DNA from 2 places in the Bradyrhizobium sp. USDA 3315 genome. Region 1 is predicted to be linked to the other one. Evidence: riboswitches for the same ligand, from Rfam matches in the RefSeq annotation. Region 1 holds a riboswitch; the other holds the start of a gene.
The links. A riboswitch is a leader RNA that binds a small molecule or an ion and turns the genes downstream of it on or off. The one in region 1 is predicted to bind S-adenosylmethionine.

Region 1 (3,404 bases):
CTGGTCTCGGGGACGATCAAGCATTACGGCAAGATCGACATCCTGGTCTGCAACGCCGCGGTCAATCCCTATTACGGCCCGCTGCTCGACATCACCGACGAGGCCTTCGACAAGATCATGGGCTCCAACGTCAAGAGCAACATCTGGCTGTCCGCACTGGCGATCCCGCAGATGGCCGAGCGCGGCAAGGGCTCGGTCGTGATCATCTCCTCGATCGGCGGCCTGCGCGGCTCGACCGTGATCGGCGCCTACGGCATCTCCAAGGCGGCCGACTTCGCACTGTGCCGCAGCCTCGCCGGCGAATGGGGCCCGAAGGGCGTGCGCGTCAATTGCGTGGCGCCGGGCCTGGTGAAGACCGATTTCGCCCGCGCGCTGTGGGAGGACCCGGACAATCTGAAGCGCCGCACCGCATCGACGCCGCTCCGCCGTATCGGCGAGCCCGACGAGATCGCAGGCGCTGTGGCCTATCTCGCTTCCGACGCGTCGACCTTCATGACCGGCCAGACCATCGTGGTCGACGGCGGCGTCACGACGGCTGCGACTTAATCTTCAAGAGAAGCCGTCGTGGCCGGGCAAGCCCGGCCACGACGCGTTGCTTCAGACTTGCTCCAGCGCCCGCTCGAAATCCTCGATCAGATCGTCGGGATGCTCGAGCCCGGCCGAGAAGCGAACGAAACCTTCGCTGATGCCGAGCTCGGCGCGGGCCTCCGGCGCCAGGCGCTGATGCGTCGTGGTCGCGGGATGCGTGACCAGGCTCTTGGCATCGCCGAGATTGTTGGAGATGCGCGAGATCTTCAGGGCGTTGAGACAGCGGAAGGCGCCGGCCTTGCCGTCCTTCACCTCGAAGCCGACCAGCGTCGAGCCGGCGCCCATCTGCTTCTTCACCGTCGCGGCCTGCGGATGATCGGGACGGCCGGGATAGACCAGCCGCGTGATCTTCGGATGCCTGGCCAGCGCCTCGGCGATCTTCGCCGCGTTCTCGGTCTGGGCGCGGACGCGGACGCCGAGCGTCTCCAGCCCCTTCAGCAGCACCCAGGCGTTGAACGGCGACAGCGACGGCCCGGTCTGGCGCATGAAATTGTGGATGTGCTCGGCGATGAAGGCCTCCGACGACAGGATGACGCCGCCGAGGCAGCGGCCCTGGCCGTCGATATGCTTGGTTGCGGAATAGACCACGACGTCGGCGCCGAGCGACAGCGGGCTCTGCCAGATCGGCGTCGCAAACACGTTGTCGACGATCAGCCGGGCGCCGCCGCTATGCGCGATCTCTGCGATCGCGCCGATGTCGAGCACGTCGAGCGTCGGATTGGTCGGGCTCTCCAGGAAGAAGGTCTTGGTGTTCGGCCGCAACGCGCGCTGCCACTGGTCGAGGTCGAGGCCGTCGACCAGCGTCGTCTCGATGCCGTAGCGCGGCAACAGGTCCTGCACCACGTAGAGGCAGGAGCCGAACAGGGCCTTCGAGGCCACCACATGATCGCCGGCCTTCAGCGGCGCGAGGATCGCGGTGGTCACCGCGGCCATGCCGGTCGCGGTCGAGCGCGCGGCTTCCGCGCCCTCGAGCTCGATCATGCGGCGCTCGAACATCGCAATGGTCGGGTTGGAATAGCGCGAATAGATGAAGCCGGGGTCCTGGCCCTTGAAGCGCGCCTCGCATTGCTCGGCGGTGTCGTAGACGTAGCCCTGGGTGAGAAACAGCCCTTCCGACGTCTCCCCGAATTGCGAGCGCAGCGTACCGCCATGGACGAGACGGGTTTCGGGACGAAAGCGGGCCGTGGTTTCAGATTCAGACATGTGACCTCCGAGGTGGCCATTTCCCCTGGAAACTGGCCACAAAAAAACCGGCCTGGAGCAACCTCCACAAGCCGGGATCACACTGTCCCCGGCCTGTTTAGCGACTTATTTAACGTGGCTGCAAGCCGGCCGGCTCAAATCACCACGGGATAAGTGCAGCTGATATTCCCTCGCGCCCTTTCCGTCAAGACGGTCATCGGATAACCCGTAAAAGCCCATATTTTGGGGCTTGATGGCCGCCTGGAGTATGATTTTTGGGTCATCTCAAGGGATCGCCGAGGGACCGCATCGTGTCGTTCACGCTGGAAGATGAATCCAACGGAATCCTGCCCGACCGCATGATCGCGGAGATGGCGGAGGCCGGCCTCATTCTGCCCGCCTATGACTTCGTCGAGAGCCAGATCCAGCCGGCCAGCCTCGATCTGCGCCTCGGTGACATTGCCTACCGGGTCCGTGCCAGCTTCCTGCCGGGACCCGATGCCACCGTCGCCGAGCGGATCGACGAGCTGAAGCTGCACGAGATCGATCTGTCCGACGGCGCGGTGCTGGAGACCAACTGCGTCTACATCGTGCCGCTGTTGGAGAGCCTGGCGCTGCCGCCGGAGATCGTGGCCGCGGCCAACCCGAAGAGCTCGACCGGACGGCTCGACGTCTTCACCCGTGTGATCGCCGACGGCACCCGCCGCTTCGACATGATCGGCGCCGGCTATCACGGCCCGCTCTATGCCGAGATCAGCCCGAAGACGTTTCCCGTGCTGCTGCGCGAGGGTTCGCGGCTCAGCCAGGTCCGCTTCCGGATCGGCGAGGCCACGTTGACCGCCGACGAGCTCGATGCGCTGCATGCCGCCGAGCGGCTGGTCGATATCGACGATGCCGATCTCTCCGATGGCGTTGCGCTTTCCGTCGATCTTTCCGGCGAGAGCTCGGGCGGCTTTGTCGGGTACCGCGCCAAGCGCCACACCGGCGTGGTCGATGTCGATCGCCGCGGCGGCTATGCCGTCGACGACTTCTGGGAGCCGATCAAGGCCCGGCCCGACGGCAGTCTCATTCTCGATCCCGGCGAGTTCTACATCCTGGCGTCGAAAGAGGCGGTGCAGGTGCCGCCGGACTACGCCGCGGAGATGGTGCCGTTCGATCCGCTGGTCGGCGAATTCCGCGTCCACTATGCCGGCTTCTTCGATCCCGGTTTCGGCTATGCCGGCGCCGGCGGCAAGGGCGCGCGCGCCGTGCTGGAGGTGCGCTCGCGCGAGGTGCCGTTCATCCTCGAGCATGGCCAGATCGTCGGCCGTCTCGTCTATGAGCGGATGCTGGAGCGTCCCGATGCGCTCTACGGCCAGCGCATCGGCTCGAACTATCAGGCGCAGGGCCTGAAGCTCTCCAAGCATTTTCGCGTGTAATTCCGTTTCGCGCGCGCTTAATTCCGTAGCCCGGATGAAGCGCTAGCGAAATCCGGGACGCTGCATACGCGCAATGAGCTGCCCCGGATTGCGCTTCGCTCCATCCGGGCTACGATTGCGCGCGCGAGGCTTTATCTCGCCAACAAGAACAGCGGGAGCAGACATGACCGGAGAGCAGGACGCGCGCGAAACGCAGTGGCGGAAGTGGCGCAGTGT
Region 2 (3,404 bases), 1.9 Mb from region 1:
ATCGAACCCGGAATCTCGAGATTCCGGGTTCACGCTTCGCGTGCCCCGGAATGACGCCATGACGTCACTTCCCCTGCCCACCCCTGCTGAGCAGGAACACACCCTGCTCGCCGAACATGTTCCACACCCACCACGGCAGGTTGAGCGGCACCGGACGGCCGTAGAGATCGAGCGCCACCGCGCGCTCCATCTTGACGTTGATCTCCTCGCAGAGCTGCACGAAATCCTTGATGGTGCAGAAGTGGATGTTCGAGGTGTCGTACCAGCTCGCCGGCAAATTCTCGGTGCGCGGCATGTGGCCCCCGATCAACAGCTGCAGCCGCATCTTCCAGAACCCGAAATTCGGGAACGAGACGATGGCGCGCTGGCCGATGCGCAGCAGATTTTCCAGCACCACCTTGGGCTGTCGCGTCGCCTGCAAGGTCTGCGACAGGATCACGTAGTCGAACGCATCGTCGGGATAGTTGACGAGATCGGTGTCGGCATCGCCCTGCACCACGGCGAGCCCCTTGGCGACGCAGCCATTGACGCCCTCGCGTGACAGCTCGATGCCGCGGCCGTCGATGCCGCGGCTTTCCAGCAGCTGCAACAACTCGCCGTCGCCGCAGCCGACATCGAGCACGCGCGAGCCCGGCCGCACCATGTCGGCGACCAGCAGATGATCGGTGCGATAGCCGCCGGTCCGCTCCGGCGCGATACCCGGCAAGGGCAATGTCTGCTGCATGCTCATGACCGGCCGCCGTCCTTCAGGCCGCGCGCCTTGCCTGCGGCCAGCAGGAAGGCACGGGAGATCTCGAGGAATTCCGGCACATCGAGCAGGAAGGCGTCGTGGCCCTTGTCGGTCTCGATCTCGGCGAACGACACCCGTGCGCTCGACGCGTTCAGCGCATGCACCAGCGCGCGCGATTCCGAGGTCGGAAACAGCCAGTCGCTGGTGAAGGACACCACGCAGAACCGGGTCTGGATGCCAGCGAACGCCTTCGCCAGCACACCGTTGTGGTCGGCGGCGATGTCGAAATAGTCCATCGCGCGGGTCAAATAGAGATAGGAGTTGGCGTCGAAGCGCTCGACAAAGGACGAGCCCTGATAGCGCAGGTAGCTCTCGACCTGGAAGTCCGCATCGAACGAGAAGGTCGGCAGCTCGCGGTCCTGCATCCGCCGTCCGAACTTGCGGTGCAGCGCGGCGTCCGAGAGATAGGTGATGTGCGCGGCCATCCGCGCCACCGCCAATCCACGGTGCGGATGGGTGTCCTCGTCGACATAGCGGCCGCCGCGCCAGTCCGGATCAGCCATCACGGCCTGGCGGCCGAGCTCGTGGAACGCGATGTTCTGCGCCGAGTGGCGCGTCGAGCAGGCGATCGCGAGCGTCGAGAATACGCGCTCCGGATAGGCCGCGGTCCATTGCAGCACCTGCATGCCGCCCATCGAACCGCCGACCACGCAGAACAGCGTATTGATGCCGAGGCGATCGATCAGCATCGCCTGCGCGCGCACCATGTCGGGGATGGTGATGATCGGGAAATCGAGTCCCCACACCTTGCCGGTCGCGGGGTTCAACGACGCGGGGCCGGTCGAGCCCATGCAGCCGCCGATCACATTGGAGCAAATGATGAAGTATTTTTCGGGATCGATCGGCCGACCGGCGCCGACCATGGTCTCCCACCAGCCGGGCTTGCCGGTGACGGGATGGATGTTGTTGACATGCTGATCGCCGGTCAGCGCGTGGCAGACCAGGATCGCGTTGGAGCGGTCGGCATTGAGCTCGCCATAGGTCTGGTAGGCGATCTGGAATGGTGCGAGATCGACGCCGCAATCGAGCTTGAGCGGCTGGTCCATCCCGAACTTCGCCACCAATGACGACGGATGGTCGGCCTCATGGGCGCGATCATCGCTCGGGGTTTGTGGGCTCGGTATCGGACGCACGTTGCTCATCTAGGCGACCCTGCCTCCGCGCGGGAGGGCTCGACGGACCTCAGGCCAATAAAAAACCCGGCCTGAACAAAGGTTCGGCCGGGAGCTGATAAGGTCCCCGGCCTGTTTAGCGAGTTGTTTAACGTGGCTGCAAGCCGGCCGGCTCAAATGACCACGGGACGCAGGGAACGTAGTCCCCACGCCCCCCGCCGTCAAGACAGCCCTGCCCACGGCCAATTGGTTAACCGAATGCGCAAGGCACGCCTGCGACGTTTCTCTTTGCTTTCGCTGCCCGTCTTTCCTAATCAGGGACCCTGTCCGACGCGGCACCGGGCCGCCCCGACGACAAGGTTTGAGAGCATGTCCAACCCACCCCCGTCGCCGCCCTCGCTGCAGGATCTGCGCAAGGAGATCGATGCGATCGACGAGCAGGTTCACCGCCTGTTGATGGCGCGCGGCGACATCATCGACCGCCTGATCCAGGTCAAGAAGACCCAGGAGGTCGGCTCGGCATTCCGCCCGGCGCGCGAGGCCAGCATGATGCGCGAGCTGGTGCGGCGTCATCGCGGCATCCTGCCGCTCGACACCATCGAGAGCATCTGGCGCGTCATCATCTCGACCTTCACCTATGTGCAGGCGCCATTCGCGGTGCATGCCGATGTTTCCGTCGGCGAATCGGCCATGCGCGACTCGGCGCGGTTTCACTTCGGCTTCGTGGTGCCCTACGTGTCGCATTTCAGCGCGCAGGCCGCGGTCGAGGCGGTGGCGAAATCGAAGGGCGACCTCGCGCTGGTCTCCGCGATCGCGAGCCGCACGCCGTGGTGGAATGCGCTCGAGGCCGATGGCGCGCCGAAGATCATCGCGCGGCTGCCGTTCCTCGAACGCGCCGACCATCCCGCCGCGCTGCCGGTGTTCGTGATCTCGCGGGTCGCCGACGACGCCATGGTCACCGAAGTGCAGACCTGGAGCGTGCGCGTCTCCGGCTGGAACGCCGATGTCGCCCGGGCGCTTGCGCCGCTCGCCGAGATCGTCGCGGTCCCCGACACCGCTTTCGACGGCGCGGCGCTCCTGATCTCGGTCACCGGCCACGATTTCGAGGCCATCAAGCTCGCCCTGATCAAGGCCGGCGCCTCGGTTCGCTCGTCGGCCCTCGTCGGCAGCCACGCAACGCGCTATACGGTGCCCTCTAACGGATCGGCCAGGACCTGAAGCAAGAGCCAGCCGCCCGTCCAGACTTTTGTTTTGACGCGTTTTCTTCACGCGAACCGGTATCCACTTCGCTCGAAAACGCTCTGTTCGGAGTTGATGATGTCCCGCCCCGTGCCGAACCCCGGCATCCTCGATATTGCGCCCTACACGCCCGGCAAGAGCCCGGTGCCGGAACCGGGCCGCAAGGTGTTCAAGCTGTCCGCCAACGAGACGCCGTTCGGGCCATCTCCGAAGGCGATCGCGGCCTACAAGGCCGCGGCTGACCATCTCGAGGACTATCCGGA

Region 2: it holds a riboswitch for S-adenosylmethionine, as region 1 does, so the genes downstream of both, metX (homoserine O-acetyltransferase MetX) here and ACVIYL_RS05310 (O-succinylhomoserine sulfhydrylase) in region 1, are expected to answer to the same signal.

What each region holds. Positions count from the first base shown of each region.
Region 1 is NZ_JBSRYP010000001.1:1,136,271-1,139,674, reverse strand. Features, by position in the region: gene ACVIYL_RS05315 (SDR family NAD(P)-dependent oxidoreductase) at 1-546, shown strand, start outside; gene ACVIYL_RS05310 (O-succinylhomoserine sulfhydrylase) at 598-1,791, opposite strand; SAM riboswitch at 1,868-1,947, opposite strand; gene ACVIYL_RS05305 (2'-deoxycytidine 5'-triphosphate deaminase) at 2,082-3,188, shown strand; gene ACVIYL_RS05300 (hypothetical protein) at 3,352-3,404, shown strand, end outside.
Region 2 is NZ_JBSRYP010000001.1:3,040,662-3,044,065, reverse strand. Features, by position in the region: gene metW (methionine biosynthesis protein MetW) at 65-730, opposite strand; gene metX (homoserine O-acetyltransferase MetX) at 727-1,932, opposite strand; SAM riboswitch at 2,018-2,097, opposite strand; gene ACVIYL_RS13930 (chorismate mutase) at 2,272-3,120, shown strand; gene hisC (histidinol-phosphate transaminase) at 3,220-3,404, shown strand, end outside.